Synechococcus elongatus PCC 6301: one gene and its partner. The protein of the gene in region 1 binds, or shares a complex with, the protein of each later gene. Links are inferred from orthologs where the notes say so. Each region holds a gene or a part of one and is shown on either strand. Other genes may lie near its edges. The genes, in order: prmC and prfA.

The links.
Region 2: the proteins of prmC (region 1) and prfA are in contact, whole or in part, in a crystal structure (PDB 2B3T), measured with the Escherichia coli proteins. The link is inferred for Synechococcus elongatus PCC 6301 from one-to-one orthologs.

What each region holds. Positions count from the first base shown.
Region 1 is NC_006576.1:2,379,358-2,386,704, forward strand. The notes cover bases 2,052-4,876. They hold prmC (peptide chain release factor N(5)-glutamine methyltransferase), read right to left. Parts: upstream 3,993-4,876; coding sequence 3,111-3,992; downstream 2,052-3,110. Other genes in these bases: SYC_RS11795 (NAD(+) kinase), read right to left, coding at 2,052-2,220; SYC_RS11800 (hypothetical protein), read right to left, coding at 2,333-2,512; SYC_RS11805 (L-threonylcarbamoyladenylate synthase), read right to left, coding at 2,497-3,105; SYC_RS11815 (Tic22 family protein), read right to left, coding at 4,005-4,876. Also shown: SYC_RS11785 (FAD-binding domain-containing protein), read right to left, coding at 1-755; SYC_RS11790 (DUF1824 family protein), read left to right, coding at 893-1,303; more of SYC_RS11795, read right to left, coding at 1,300-2,051; more of SYC_RS11815, read right to left, coding at 4,877-4,928; SYC_RS11820 (ABC transporter substrate-binding protein), read left to right, coding at 5,124-6,353; SYC_RS11825 (response regulator transcription factor), read left to right, coding at 6,511-7,218; SYC_RS11830 (putative bifunctional diguanylate cyclase/phosphodiesterase), read right to left, coding at 7,207-7,347. UniProt on the Escherichia coli protein: Methylates the class 1 translation termination release factors RF1/PrfA and RF2/PrfB on the glutamine residue of the universally conserved GGQ motif, i.e. on 'Gln-235' in RF1 and on 'Gln-252' in RF2.
Region 2 is NC_006576.1:2,031,825-2,039,314, reverse strand. What follows is about bases 4,523-7,490. They hold prfA (peptide chain release factor 1), read right to left. Parts: upstream 6,576-7,490; coding sequence 5,469-6,575; downstream 4,523-5,468. Other genes in these bases: rplM (50S ribosomal protein L13), read right to left, coding at 7,348-7,490; rpsI (30S ribosomal protein S9), read right to left, coding at 6,941-7,348; rpmE (50S ribosomal protein L31), read right to left, coding at 6,677-6,910; SYC_RS10075 (HNH endonuclease), read left to right, coding at 4,958-5,455; alr (alanine racemase), read right to left, coding at 4,523-4,833. Also shown: SYC_RS10100 (DNA double-strand break repair nuclease NurA), read left to right, coding at 1-216; SYC_RS10095 (trans-splicing intein-formed DNA polymerase III subunit alpha N-terminal partner DnaE-N), read right to left, coding at 202-2,814; SYC_RS10090 (cupin domain-containing protein), read right to left, coding at 2,872-3,363; more of alr, read right to left, coding at 3,613-4,522. UniProt on the Escherichia coli protein: Peptide chain release factor 1 directs the termination of translation in response to the peptide chain termination codons UAG and UAA.

The DNA of each region.
Region 1 (7,347 bases):
TCGCGGCTGGGGCAATCCTGACAATCGCGATCGCCGTTGTAGCGCTGCAGGTTCTCGCGGTTAAACCAGTAGGGCTTGGTGCTGAAGGTGCTGGCTACCCACTGCCACGAGAGGTTATTGCTGGCGGGGTCGCCATCGAGTAAATGCTGAAGAAACCAGCGCGCACCCGCCTGCCAGCGAATGCGCCGCCAATGCACCAGATAGGCCGCCATCCACATGCGGGCATGGTTATGCAGGTATCCAGTCTCCTTCAGTTCACGACTGAAGCGATCCATGCAGGCTAAGCCTGTCTCAGCCGCTTGTAGGTCAGGCGGAAGCGCCTCGCTGTATTGTTGGCTGTCCCAGCCGGTTTTGTAGGGCTCACGATCGCGCCAAATGCGATCGCCCCACTCCCAATAGATCCGTTGCCAGTAGTCGCGCCAAGCCAGTTCCGTAATCAGTTTTTCGCCATCACTGCGCTGGCGAATTTGAGCCAAGACGCGATCGCGGACGGTTGCCAAACTAAGAACGCCGTGGCGAATGTAGGGCGACAGGCGTGTCACTGCACCGTCCAAAAAGTTGCGGCTTTTGCCATAGCGCAGCGGGTTGATCGCCTCGAGCTGAGCGATCGCGGCTTGATAGCCGCCTGGGATGGGACTGACCTGGGCATCCACGGCCGCCGCTTCTGGAAATTGCTGCTGCAGATAGTCGATCAGTTCTTGGCGATCGCGAAAAGATCGCCGCAGATCATGGCCATCGCTGGGTTCTGAGCTCATGTAAGCAGCAACTTTACAATTCTTCACTTTTAACACGCTGCCCGAGCTGGGGGCGATCGCCCACTTGGGTCAGGAGCTCGGCGCCTCAGAAAAGCTGGGACAATTAGGTCACGTCGATGCAGTGAGGAGTGGCGAGGGTGAGCGAGGATTGGACGCTAGCAGAACAGCGGTTGCAGCAGTATCGCTGTCAGACGGAGGACCTGCAGCTCAGCCCAGAGGCAGTGCAACAACTGCGTAGCGATCTGCATACTCTGGTCACAGCAGCGGACTTTCTGACCCTGGGAATCTGCGCTGAGACCTCAGCGATCGCCCAAGCGGCCTTGGCAGAGTATTGGGCCGCCCTCCAGCAGCCAGCCCTCGAACCGACCGATCTACCGGCAATCGCGGAGCCCTGTTTCCTCAAAGCCAATGGGCGATCGGGGCGGTTGCTCTTGGATACCTATGAAGGAGCCTACCGAGGCGTACTGATCACCGTGCATTCCGACCTAGCGGCAGGCCCGAGCGGCACCTACGGTCATTTTCCCCTCGACCTGTTTGCAGCAGCCTAGTTGCGGAAATTGTTGTTGTAGTGAATGACGGCTCCCGCCCACTGCAGCTTCTCGCGCAGGATGCGGTAGAAGGAGCGATCGCTGTCTAAAACCAGGAACTGAGCAGGCTTTTCGGCCATGCGAATATCCACTCGTTGGCCCGGCCAGATCGAAGTGGCCAAGACTCCATCCATCCAGAGCTTGATCGTGGGATCTTGGGTGCCCAGGGGCCAAACGCTGACCACCGATCGCGGTGGAATCACGATCGGGCGGCTGGATAAACTCATGGCGCAGATCGGCGTGACCGCTAAGGCATCGACGCCGGGATGGACAATCGGACCGTGGGCGGCAGCGGTGTAGCAGGTAGAACCCGTGGGCGTTGAGACAATCAGGCCATCTCCTTGGTACTGGTCGATGATCTCGCCATCGACTTCCATTTCGAGGATGCAAACAGACATGCGATCGGGTGCCGCCGGCTTCACACACATGTCGTTGAGGGCGTAGTAGGTCTCGCTAATGGGTTCGCGATTTTCGCGCCCGCCCTCATGCAGGCTAGCGGCCAGCATCATGCGCTGTTCCACCGCGTATTGATCGTTGCGCAGGCGATCCCAGAGTTCAGCCTCGGGTTGAAAAAAGTCTCGGGGCTGCGTCAAAAAGCCGAGGTGTCCCCCGACGTTGAAGGTCAACAGCGGAATGCCTGCATCGGAGAGGTGGCGAGCGGCGGCCAACACGGTGCCGTCCCCCCCCAAAACGATCGCTAGATCAATCGGTTCAGTGGCCGAAGCCAGGAAAACTGGAAAGGGATTATCGCGTGCCCCGCTCGGCCCCAACATGACGTGAATCCCTTGGCTTTCGAGGCAATGGGCGCAGTCATCTGCAGCCGCTTTGCTGGTGGGATCACCGGCTTTGTAGGCGATGATCACTTGGCGCAGTTGCACGGGCGCGCTCTTGAACGCAGGTATAGCCTCAGCCTAACCTCGATCAGCCCACGGTCAAAAGAAGAAGATCCTGATCCCTTCAACGCTGTTGCCTGGAATCAATCTGCGGGGATCACAAACGAGAGCGAACGCCATCGAGTAACCAACTGACGAGGCCGGCTCCCAACACCAGCCAGAGCAGCGGCCAAGTCAAAAACTGCTCAACGTTCTGGATAGGGATCCAGAAAAATAGCTTGGCGATCGTGAGGGCAATCCAGACCAAGGGCAGAAACAGACCTAGTGCGATCGCCATGGGCTCACACCTCCCCCAGAACAATGCTGCCCTGCCGCAGAACTTGCCATTGTCCATCGGCTTGCCAGCGCACGAGCTGTCGAGGCGAGGCCAGATGGATCCGGCCAGGGATCCTCGGCCAAAACGGTGACCTCAGGAAATTCCGCTGCGATCGCATCTGGGTTTAGTAAGGCCGGTTCTCCAGAACGGTTGGCACTGGTAGTCGCCAGTGGCCCTGTTTCAGCCAAAATTTGACGGGCGAGCGCACAGGCGGGAATGTGGAGTCCAATACTGCTGCGATCGAGGGGATTAGCAGCTGCGGGTAGGCGATCGCTGGCTGGGAGAACCAGCGTCAAGGCGCCTGGCCAATATTGATTAGCAATCGCATTCCACTGCGCCTGATCCTCAGGACTCCCTTGGGCGAACGGCCATAGTTCTGCTGCCGTCGCGGCCATCAGAATCAGGGGTTTTTCGGAGGGGCGTTGCTTGAGTCGATAGATTTGCGCCGCCTGATCTGGTTGAACTGCTAGGGCGGGCAGCGTATCGGTGGGAAAACTAATCACCTGACCGGCTTGCGCCGCTGTGATTACTGCCGCTAACGAAAGACGCACCATCGTCCTCAAGCACTCCAACTGGCCGAAACAAAGCGATCGCGGCCCGCTAAATCGCGATGACTTTGGATCTCAGAATAGCCAGGAATGGCCGCCAGCAAAGCCGTTACAGCGGTACTTTGACCGGCCATGTGTTCGCAGAGCCACAGACCGAGCGATCGCAAATAGTCAGGCGCCGCTTGGGCTAAATGGCGTAGCGCTTCTAACCCATCAGGGCCAGACTCCAGAGCTTGACGCGGTTCATGATCGCGGACTTCCGGCTCTAGGGCTTGCCACTCTTGAGTGGGAATGTAGGGCGGATTGGAGATAATTGCCTGCAGTTGACCTCGATAGTCGGCCAAAGGCACCAACCAACTGCCCTGATACCAGCGGATGCGATCGCTTAAACCATAGCGGGCTGCATTGTTCCGGGCGATCGCCAGAGCCTCAGCACTGTCATCGACGGCAAGGACGGTGATTTGGGGTAGTGCCCGCGCTAACGCGATCGCGATCGCACCGCTGCCAGTCCCTAAATCCGCCCAGAAGCCTGTTTGTCGGGCTGGTTCTGCTTGGGACCAAGCGATTGCTAGGTCGATGATCAGCTCTGTTTCTGGCCTGGGAATCAGGACAGCGGGGGAAACCTGCAACTCCAAGTCGCGCCAAGGCGCATGACCTGCCAGATACTGCACCGGACAGCGCTGTCGGATCCGTTGTTGCCAGAGATCCGCGATCGCTGCTAGTGGGCAACGTAGCTCAAGGCGATCGCCTGGGGCTGCCCAGCGTTGACGTTCTAGCGGAACGCCGGCCACTTCCCGGAGGAGCCAGTCCAATTCTTGGCGATCGATATCCGGCGCCAGTTGCTGCTGGTGCGATCGCCAAGTGAGCACAGCCTGCCAGGTAGTGGTTGCCATCCAAGGCTGGGGCTAGTTAGCCGGACGAGGTGTTGGGGTTGGGTTGGTGGCTCGTGGTGGAGTTGTCCCAGTTCCTGCTGCGGGTGGGGTTGTCGTCGTTGCTCGCGGCGGTGTGGTGCCGTTGGTAGGCGTGAGCTGCTTCACCAATTCTTGGAGGACTGGCAAGCTGCTGACCGGTGGAAGTAATTCGATCAAGCTCTCGTTACTCCCAGGCTGTGCCGCAGTCAGGGTGTTGATAATCGTCAACAAATCCGTGACCGTAATTGCGTATTCCCCTGCCTTCGCATTGGTGTCCTGTTTCTTGAGTTTCTCCAACTCTGCTGCCAAGGGTTCGTATTCCAAGAAGAGAGGAATGCGGCGGATGGCATTGCCCTTTGCGTCCTTCACCGGCTGACCTTGTTGATTGGTCATGGTGATTGAAAGGGACTCGGAGTAGAAGATTGGGACAAAGGCTTCAGATTCTAGCTGTTTGAGTTGCTCCGGCTTGATGTTCTTATCCGCTTTGTAGAGCTCCAGTGCCTTTGCCCGCTGTTTGGGATCCGGGATAATTTCGTAAGTGACCTTGGGGTCATTGGTCTTCTTCAAGAAGTCAAGAATGAGTTCCAAAGCTTTAGGCAACAGAAGTGAGCCAATTCTGGCGTCTTTGCCGAGGGGCTGATTACTCTTTTGTAGTTCTGCAAGAGCAGCTTGGGCTTGAGTTTGGTTGATAAAAACCGGGAAGGTTTTGTTAACTTCTTTTCCGTCCTTGTCCCGAGACGTGAACAACAGGGGCTGTTGTTCTTTGGTCAGGATGACAAAGACAGGGACTCTGCCAATGCGGGCTGCTACTTCTTGATCCGAAAGGGCGATCGCGGCAGGTGGGGCAATCAGAGGGATGGCAACGCCTCCAGATAGGGAGATGACTAGAGCGGCGGCACTGGTAAGAAATTTGTTCACGTCAATCCCTAATTCACGACGATGCTGGTGGCGTAGATCTTGAAGCAGGGCTCTCAGCCGACCTAACTCTACGCTGAATTTCGACTGTCTCGCCATAGACGGCCAAGAAGCAGAAGCGGTTCCAACCGGCTAAAATGCCTGCGAAGTTCAGACTGATCCATGATGCAGCGATCGCGGTCGGCTTGTGTTGCACTGATGTCTACAGTGCTACTGGTCAGTTGTCAAACGCAAGTCCAGTGGCCGTGGCAGGATCCGGGGGGGCTCAAGTTGGGTAGCCTGCTGCCGCTGACGGGAGATTTGGCTCAGTATGGCCGACCCATGCAAGACACTGCTGAATTGCTGGTGCAGACGGTCAATGCCTGCGGCGGGGTGCAGGGGCTGCCAGTCCGCCTGATTCCAGCAGACGATGAAACCAAACCCGATCGCGGCGTTGCGGCCATGACCAAACTGGCGGAAGTCGATCGGGTAGCAGGGGTGGTCGGCGCAGCGGCCAGCAATGTTTCGGATGCAGCCTTGACCCTAGCGGTCAACAACCGTGTGGTGATGATCTCGCCTTCCAGCACCAGTCCTCGTTTTACGGAACGGGCCCGCCGGGGGGATTTCAAAGGCTATTGGTTCCGAACGGCTCCCTCCGATGCGCTGCAAGGGCCAGCCTTGGCCAAACTGGCGCTGGATCAAGGCTGGCGATCGGTCTCGGTCATTGCCATCAATAATGACTACGGCAATGGGTTGCTGCGATCGTTCATTCCCGCTTTTGAGCAGGCCGGCGGAGTGGTGTTTAACCGCGATCAGCCGGTGCTTTACACGCCTGATGCCAGTAGCTTTGACAGCGAAGTGGAACAGGTTTTTCGCGATCGCCCCGATGCTGTGGTGTTGATTGGCTACCCAGATTCCGGCGCCCTCATTCTGAAAAGTGCTTACGAAAAAGGACTGTTGGGCCAGTCTACGCAAATGTTGCTGACCGATGGTCTGAAGACTGATCAATTGGCGGAGCTGGTCGGACGTAATCCTCAGGGTCGCTACATCGTGCAGGATCTCGTCGGCGTTGCCCCCAGTTCGGGCGGCCCGGGCCGCGAGGCGTTCCTCAAGCGTTATCAAGAGCGTTTTCAGCGATCGCCGCAGGTGTTTGATGCCAATACTTGGGATGCCGCAGCGCTCTTGGTTCTGGCGGCTGAGAAAAGTAAGTCCTTGGAAGGGGAAAAGCTCAAGGACAGCGTGGCAGCGATCGCTAATGGTCCGGGAGAGCCAGTCAGTGATATCTGTCAGGCCTTGGCCCTAGTGCGCGCGGGCAAACCGATCAACTATCAAGGGGCCAGTAGCGAGCTCAAGCTGGACAACAATGGCGATGTTTCTGGGCGCTATGACTTCTGGCAGTTTGATGCTGATGGCAAGGTCAAAATCCTCAAGACCGAGAGTTTTCAGTAGAGGATGACGCTGAGTTTCAGAGCTGATTGCCAAGCTGTGAAGATCTCCTTCAGGGCTTGTCGATGGGCGATCGCTGATTGTTTCCGGCGCTGCCTGGGCTCCGGCGATTGCTTGCCGATCGGCTCGGTGCGATCGAAGCACTAGACTGAGAACGAGCATGGAGCAAGCTGTGAGCGACGCCGAGATCCTGTTAGTCGATGATGAGCCTGGACTGCGTGAAGCCGTTCAAGCCTATTTAGAAGACAGTGGCTTTCGAGTGCGCACAGCTGCCAATGCCCAAGAGGGTTGGGAGCAACTTCAGCAAGCCCGTCCTGATTTGGTGATCACTGATGTGATGATGCCTCGGGTTGACGGCTATCAGTTTTTGGCTCAGCTGCGAGGTGATGATCGCTTCAAGGCTTTGCCAGTGATTTTGCTGACAGCGCGGGGGATGACGGGCGATCGCATCCAAGGTTATGAAGCGGGCTGTGATGACTACATTGCCAAGCCCTTCGATCCAGATGAACTGGTGGTACGGGTCGAGAACCTGCTGCGCCGGCGCCGAGAAACGATCGCGGCTGTTGCTGACACGGGTAATCCTGACTTAGCGGAAGTTGCGCGACAAGTCGCAGAAATTCGAGCCATGCTCCAGCAGAAGCCGCAGTTGCAAACGCAGGCCACACCGCTCGCCCTGGACCTCACCCCTCGCGAAGAAAGTGTTTTGAAATTGGTTGCTCAGGGCTTGATGAACAAAGAAATTGCCCGAGAACTCGATACCAGTGTGCGCAACATTGAAAAATACGTCAGCAGGTTGTTCAGTAAGACAGGCACCAACAGCCGCACAGAATTGGTGCGCTTTTCGCTAGAGCATGGCCTAGCTGATTGATTCATGCCCGGTTGATACAGCGAGAAAACTATCGATTTCAACGGCTGGTAACGGTCGGCTAAACCAGTAGCCCTGTCCGTATTCGCAGCCAATTGCCTTAAGAAATTCAACCTGCTCAGCGGTTTCAAC
Region 2 (7,490 bases), 350 kb from region 1 along the record:
GAATCGGGTCAACATGAGACAGTACTGAATTGGTTGCGCGCTGAAGTAATTGCAGGCGGCGGCTATCCCTATGCGATCGAAACTGCGGATCAAGCGGCTGTTCTTCGCAGCGACGATCGCCAATTGTTCTATCGCCTCTTGCAGGAATGGTGTGATCAAGAAGGACTGAATCTCAGCCTTTCGCGAAAGTTAGTTAGCAAGTTACGCCGTCGCTAACGGGGATGGCTGAGCGATCGCTAACAATGGTGTCGGAATCTGCTTCAGTTCTAGCGATCGCTCAAAGATTTCATCCAGCGACAGCATTTCACCCTCTTCAGTCATAAAGCGATGGTCAGCAGTTGCTCGAATGATGCGACCATCACTGAGTTCGTATTCAATCACTTCCTGTTCACCTCGTTGATGCCATTGACCAATCGGCTGACTGTAGATATAGCCATCTGGGTTACAGCAATAAACTTGGCAACGAATATTTTCTTCGACTAGTTTGCCAATTGCGATCGGGCCATATTCAACGGTCAGAACTTCTGTATCTGCCGCCAAACAATATTCGGCAAACAGCACCATCTGATCAAAGAGCTCAGCTGCAACCTTTTCTGCAACACCATTCTTCTTTGCACCTTCGACAAAGGTGCTTTGGTGTTTGACCATCTCCGACATTTTCTTCTTGCCCATCGCCCGCCGAAGCAAGTCAGCTTCTCCGAGTGTGTAGCCACCCATGTCTTGAGCAATTTTCATAATTTGTTCCTGATAAACCATGATTCCGTAGGTTTCATTCAGGATGGGCTGAAGCATCTGATCGGCATAGTCGATCGCTTCTCGGCCATGCTTCCGATTAATAAATTTAGGAATCAAACCAGCATCCAAAGGCCCCGGCCGATAGAGTGCCAGAATTGAAGAAATATCTTCGAGGTTAGATGGTTTCAAATCGCGGACAATTTGCCGCATCCCGGAAGACTCCAACTGAAATACCCCTTCCAGATCACCTTTAGCTAACAGCTGGTAGGTTTTTGGATCATCCATTGGTAGGCGATCGGGATCAATGGCTTGTCCACTCGTTTCCTGAACAAGATCGATCGCTTTTTGGATCATTGTCAGGTTTCTGAGGCCCAGAAAATCCATTTTCAAGAGGCCACAGGCTTCAATATCCTCCATGTAATACTGCGTGATCACTTGGCCATCATTATTCCGCTGGAGCGGCACAATTTCATCGAGCGGAACGGCTGAAATCACGACGCCCGCTGCATGGACGCCAAATGTTTTGTTGGTTCCCTCAATGCGCAGCGCCATATCGACCCAGTGTTTCACTCGGGCATCTTTTTCATATTTTTCTTTAAACTCTGGCGCAGGTGTTTGATCTGAAATCATCACCTTCAGTTTTGCCGGCTTACCCCGCGCTACAGGGATGAGCTTGGCCATGCGGTCGGCTTCCCCGTAGGGGATATCCAGCACGCGCGCCACATCCTTCAGCACCGCTTTGGATGTCATTCGGTTGAAGGTAATGATCTGGGCAACGCGATCTTCTCCATACTTTTTAGTCACATAGTCAATCACTTTATCCCGCTGATCAATGCAGAAGTCTGTATCAATATCCGGCATTGATTTGCGTTCTGGATTCAGGAATCTTTCGAATAGCAAGCCATGATGAACTGGATCAATATTGGTGATGCCCATACAGTAGGCAACCAGTGAGCCCGCCGCTGATCCACGACCTGGGCCCACAGGAATATTGTTGTCACGGGCAAATTTGATGTAATCCCAAACCACTAAGAAATAGGAGGCAAATCCCATTTCGTGCATCATTTTAATTTCGTATTCCAAGCGATCGCGATAAGCTTCTTCGCAGTCTTCATAGCGATCGCAATTGAGCCGCTCCGCCAGTCCCTGACGAGCAACTTCCGCCATATAGGTTTCTTCGTTGTAGCCATCGGGGACAGGGAAAGTCGGAATTTTAGGCTCGCCAAGGATGTTATAGTCCTCGATCTTGCTGGCAATCACAAGCGTATTAGCGATCGCTTTAGCAATCACATCATCTGGCAAGTGATCGCGAAATAGCTGATGCATTTCCTCAGCAGACTTGAGGTACTCTGTGCCGCTATAGCGAAGCCGTTTATCTTCGACGACAAGCTTGCCCGTTTGAATACAGAGCAGAGCATCATGGGCTTCAACATCAAAACAGGAAATAAAGTGGCTATCGTTAGTGGCAACCAGTTCAATCCCCAGTTCCTGAGCAATTCGGACAATTTCGACATTGACAATCCGATCTTCAGGTGAGCCGTGATCTTGAATTTCCAGATAGAAGTCTTCGCCAAAGCGCTCTTGATACCAAGCTGCTACCCGTCGAGCCACATCCGGACGACTTTGCAAAATTGCTTGGGGAATTTCACCCCCCAAACAGGCACTCGTAACGATTAGACCTTCACGGTATTTTTCGAGATGTTCTTTATCAATACAAGGACGTGCAAAAATTCCCCGTCCTTTAAAGCCTTGCAGATGCGAAATAGAGGTCAACTTAACCAGATTTTGATAGCCTTTCTTATTCTTGGCTAAAACAATCGGGTGATATTTGCGGACGCGAGGGTTAGGGTCATCAATCGGGCTATTGATGACATACATTTCATTGCCGATAATCGGTCGAATATTGCCCTGATTTTTGCAAACTTTGAGGAGTTCGATCGCTCCATACATCACGCCGTGATCTGTCAGAGCAATCGCGGGCATTCCCAGTTCTTTAGCTCGCGCCACCAGATCCGGTAGCTGACTCGCCCCATCCAGCAGGCTGTAGTCACTGTGCATGTGCAGGCCAACAAAAGACATGGAGGCAGTCAAACCAGAAGGGCTGTTCCAGCATCCTATCCGACTCGCCCAGTCCTGTTAGGCGATTGCCGCAGCCACTCTGGCTGAAGCTGGAACTTGTGGAATGGTCCGTAGCTGCTGCAGCACCGCTAAATCCGCCGCATCGAGGCGATCGGGAATGCCAGACCGGATTAGCTCAATAAAGGCCTCATTGGGGATCATCAGCGTCAGCACGTAGAGGCGTTGATCCTGATGGGTGTTGCGAATTTCATGCAATCCGGTTGCGGGAATCAGCAGCATGTCTCCTGCAGCAATCGCAGTTCGCTTACCATCACAGTAGGCTTCGCCTTCACCCGCAATCACATAGAAAAATTCGATCGCGCGTCCATGCAAGTTGGGAGGCGTAGATCCACCCGGATCAAAAACCTCAAAGCAAGCCACCAAGGATACTCCTGCCTGCTCAGGATCGAATAAGACTGCAAAGCGGTTGCTTCCCTGAGGACGAAGGCGGTAGACCAGCAAGCTGGCCGGCGAAGCAATTTGAGGTAGAACGCAGCAGTTGCCACTCATGTCGGGTTTAGCCTAGTGCTGCCTCTAGGCTAGAAACCTCGATCGCGATCCCTGGTCTGCATAACGAAACTGCAATCTTTGCGATCGCAGACTCGTCATCTAGGATTACTTGTTGTATCGAACGGAGAGAGAGGGATTCGAACCCTCGGAGCCGCGTACACGACTCGGCACATTAGCAATGTGCTGCTTTCGACCACTCAGCCATCTCTCCAAGCGGTTTCGTTATCGTAGCAGAACTTCCCCGCGGCGTTAAGACCTGACAGTGACTTGATTGGATGACCAATCCGCGGCGACGGCAAAGCGTGGCAGCCGATCTTTAAAGCCGCAGAGAATTTCCCAGCTAATCGTATTGGCGCGATCGGCCCAATCGTCAGCGGTAATCTGTTCTGACCCCGATCGCCCCAACAGGGTGACAACATCTCCCGGTGCCAATTGGGGCATGGCAGAGATGTCGATCATCATCTGGTCCATTGTGATCGCCCCAATCTGTGGCAGCCGCTGACCGCGGTAGAGCACCTCCATCTGATTAGACAGGGCACGCGGCACACCATCGGCATAACCGATCCCAACAACGGCGATCGGCGTTTCCCGTTGAGTCACGTAGCGATGGCCGTAGCTAACGCCTTGGCCTGCAGGCAGGGTCGTGACGTGAGTCACCCGTGCTTTGACCGATAAAGCTGGATATAAAGACAGACGATCGCCAAGGTGCGGTGCGGGGTAAAGCCCATACAGCGCTAGCCCAACACGGACTTGGTCGTAGTGAAGGCTCGAATCCAATAGCGTCGCTGCTGAGTTAGCAATGTGAAGCTTAGGGACTGGCAATCCTTCTGCTTGGATTTGGGCGATCGCCTGTTCAAATGCTGCATGTTGTTGCTGGAGCGGCGCGCGATCTGGGCTGTCTGCCGTTGCGAAGTGCGAGTAGAGACTGGCAAGCTGGAGCGACGGCAAACCATGAACGAGCTGCAGGAACTCGACCGCAGTTTGCCAAGGTGCTCCGAGGCGGGACATGCCGGTATCAAGTTTGAGATGGACAGGGAGAGACTGTCCCAAGCGATCTAATGCTTCCGCACAGATTAATGCCTGCTTGGGGGTGCTGAGACTGGGCTGGATCTGCCAATGAGCGATCGCTTGCACTTCGTCGGGGCTATGGATCGATCCCAGCAGCAGAATCGGTGCAGTGATCCCCGCCTCCCGCAACCGTACTCCTTCCGGGATCGTGGCAACTCCCAAGGCAGTGGCTCCAGCACCTAAAACCGTACTGGCGATCGCAACAGCGCCGTGACCATAGGCATCCGCTTTGACGACTGCCATCAATTCACAACTGGGTGCGAGGAACTGGCGGATCTGACGCGTGTTGGCCGCGATCGCCCCCTGATCAACTTCGACCCAAGCCCGCTGATAGGAAAGTTGCTCTAACCGTCGCGCTGGCCAACGCGGAGTTGGTTGGGGATCAATCGGTTTCACAGTCACTCAACACCACCTCTACCCTGCATCCTAATCGCCTCCAAACGCTGCGGAGACCCTCGGGAGCCGAAGCCTTTCTGAAGGTTGTGTTACCATCTGGGCAAACTTTTGAAAAGCCCATTCAAGCCCTATGGGCAAGGTTTTAGTGCTCAACGCTTCCTACGAGCCACTCAACATCACGAGCTGGCGGCGAGCAGTGATCTTGCTTTTGAAAGATAAGGCTGAAAGTTTAGAGCACAACGGTCGAATGATCCTGCCTGATCTACCACTTCCGACGGTGATTCGACTACGTCAATACGTCCGTATTCCCTACAACGAGATCCCACTAACCCGTCGAAATGTTTTGCATCGAGACGGTCATTCCTGTCAGTATTGCGGCTATCACGGTGAGAATCTGACCCTCGACCACATCTTGCCACGATCGCGGGGGGGAGCCGATACCTGGGAGAACGTGATTACGGCCTGCATGCGCTGCAACGTTCACAAGGGCAACCGTACGCCTAAAGAGGCAGGGATGCCCCTGATGAGCACACCGCGCCAACCCGTCAGCAGCCTCTACTTTGAGATTTCACGCTATCTCAACCAAGGCAGCCACCAAGAATGGCGCAAGTACGTGATCGGGGCTTAAAACGAGACTCAGACTAGACCTTCGCTGCTTCTTGATCTTGAGCCATCTGGGCGAGTTGCTCTGTTTGATCCTTACTAATACAAGCTTGGATCACCTCTTCAATCTCGCCTTCTAAGACTGGATTCAAACTAAAGTTCAGCCCCAATCGATGGTCGGTCGCTCGATTATCTTTGTAGTTATAGGTGCGAATTTTCTCCGATCGCGACCCTGTCCCCACCTGCGATCGCCGCATTGAACTGACCGCTTCCTGCTGTTCTTGCAGCTTCATCTCATAGAGTTTTGCGCGCAAAATCTGCATCGCGCGTTCGCGGTTTTGTAGCTGCGATCGCTCTTCCGTACAGAAAATCCGAATTCCCGTCGGTTTGTGGAACAGGTCAACCGCTGTCTCCACTTTGTTAACGTTCTGACCACCGGCACCGCCCGATCGCGCTGTCGTCAGTTCAATATCCTTGGGATCGATCGAGACTTCTACCTCATCGACCTCTGGCATGATGGCCACAGTCGCAGTTGACGTGTGAACGCGGCCACCCGCTTCAGTTGCCGGGACTCGCTGAACCCGGTGCACACCCGCTTCAAACTTCAGCTTGCTGTAGACAGATTCCCCTTGAATTTCGAGGATCGCTTCCTTATAGCCGCCCAGTTCACCTGTGGATTCACTGAGCAACTTGACGCGCCACCCCTGAGATTCGGCGTAGCGGCTATACATCCGTAGTAGATCCCCAGCCCACAGGCTGGCCTCATCACCGCCGGTTCCGGCGCGTATCTCCAGCATGATGTTTTTATCATCGTTGGGATCACGGGGTAGAAGCAGAATCTTGAGGCGTTCTTCCAAACTCACCAGCAGCGCTTCTAGCTCGTTGACTTCCAGTGCTGCCATTTCACGCAATTCAGGATCGCCACTGCTTTCCCGCAGAATTTCTCGCGCCCCCTTCAGCTCAGCATCCCGCTGTTTCCACTCCTCGTAGGTCGTTACCAGCTCTTCCATCGACGATCGCATCCGGGCAACCCGCTGGAACTCGCGAGGATCAGTAGCAATTTCCGGATCGGCCAGCCGACGGGTCAAATCCTGAAAGGTCTGCTCTACCGATTGCAGCTTTTCAATGAGGTAAGGCTCAGCCATGGCAGCCACACAGAAACAAAGACGAACAAGGGCCGCGATCGCACAGCCACACTAAAACAAAGGAAGCCCCAAATTGGGGCTTCCCAGCACACGGACAGAATTTAAGCTTCGCTCTTGGCTTGGTCGCCTTCGAGCATGCCGTATTTGCGCAAGAAGCGTTCGACCCGACCTTCGGTGTCGATGATCTTTTGCGTGCCGGTGTAGAAGGGGTGGTTGCCCGACCAGACATCCACATGGAGTTCTGGTTGGGTCGAGCCCACGGTCATCACTTCTTCACCGTTGCAGTAGACCTTGGCTTCGGGATACCACTGCGGATGAATATCAGCTTTTGGCATGGGGTAGACCTCACAAACAAGGATAAAAAATTAGCGTTTGGAGAACTGAGGCGCTTTCCGAGCTTTCTTGAGACCGTATTTCTTCCGCTCTTTGCGGCGGGGGTCACGGCTCAGGAAGCCTTCAACTTTCAAGGGCTTACGGTTCTCGGGGGCCAGCTCACACAATGCCCGCGCCACACCCAAGCGAATCGCATCGGCTTGGCCGGTCAGGCCACCGCCGTGGACATTGGCAAGAATGTCGTAGTCGCCTTCCAAGCCTAGGGTCTCCAAGGGCAGGCGAGTTGCGTTCAGGTAAGCCGGGTTGTAGTTGAGGTAATTGTCTCCCTCGCGGCCATTGATGACCAACTTGCCGCTACCGGGCACCAAGCGAACCCGAGCAACTGCCGTTTTGCGACGGCCGGTGCCCCAGTAAACAACGCGTCCAGAAGAGTCCGTCATTAGTTGTCATCTCCAGCAAAAGTTTGGATGCTCAAGACTTCAGGCTGTTGTGCCTGATGGGGGTGTTCTGCACCGCGATAGACCTTGAGTTTGGTAAAGAGTTGGCGACCGAGAGCATTTTTCGGCAGCATCCCTTTAACAG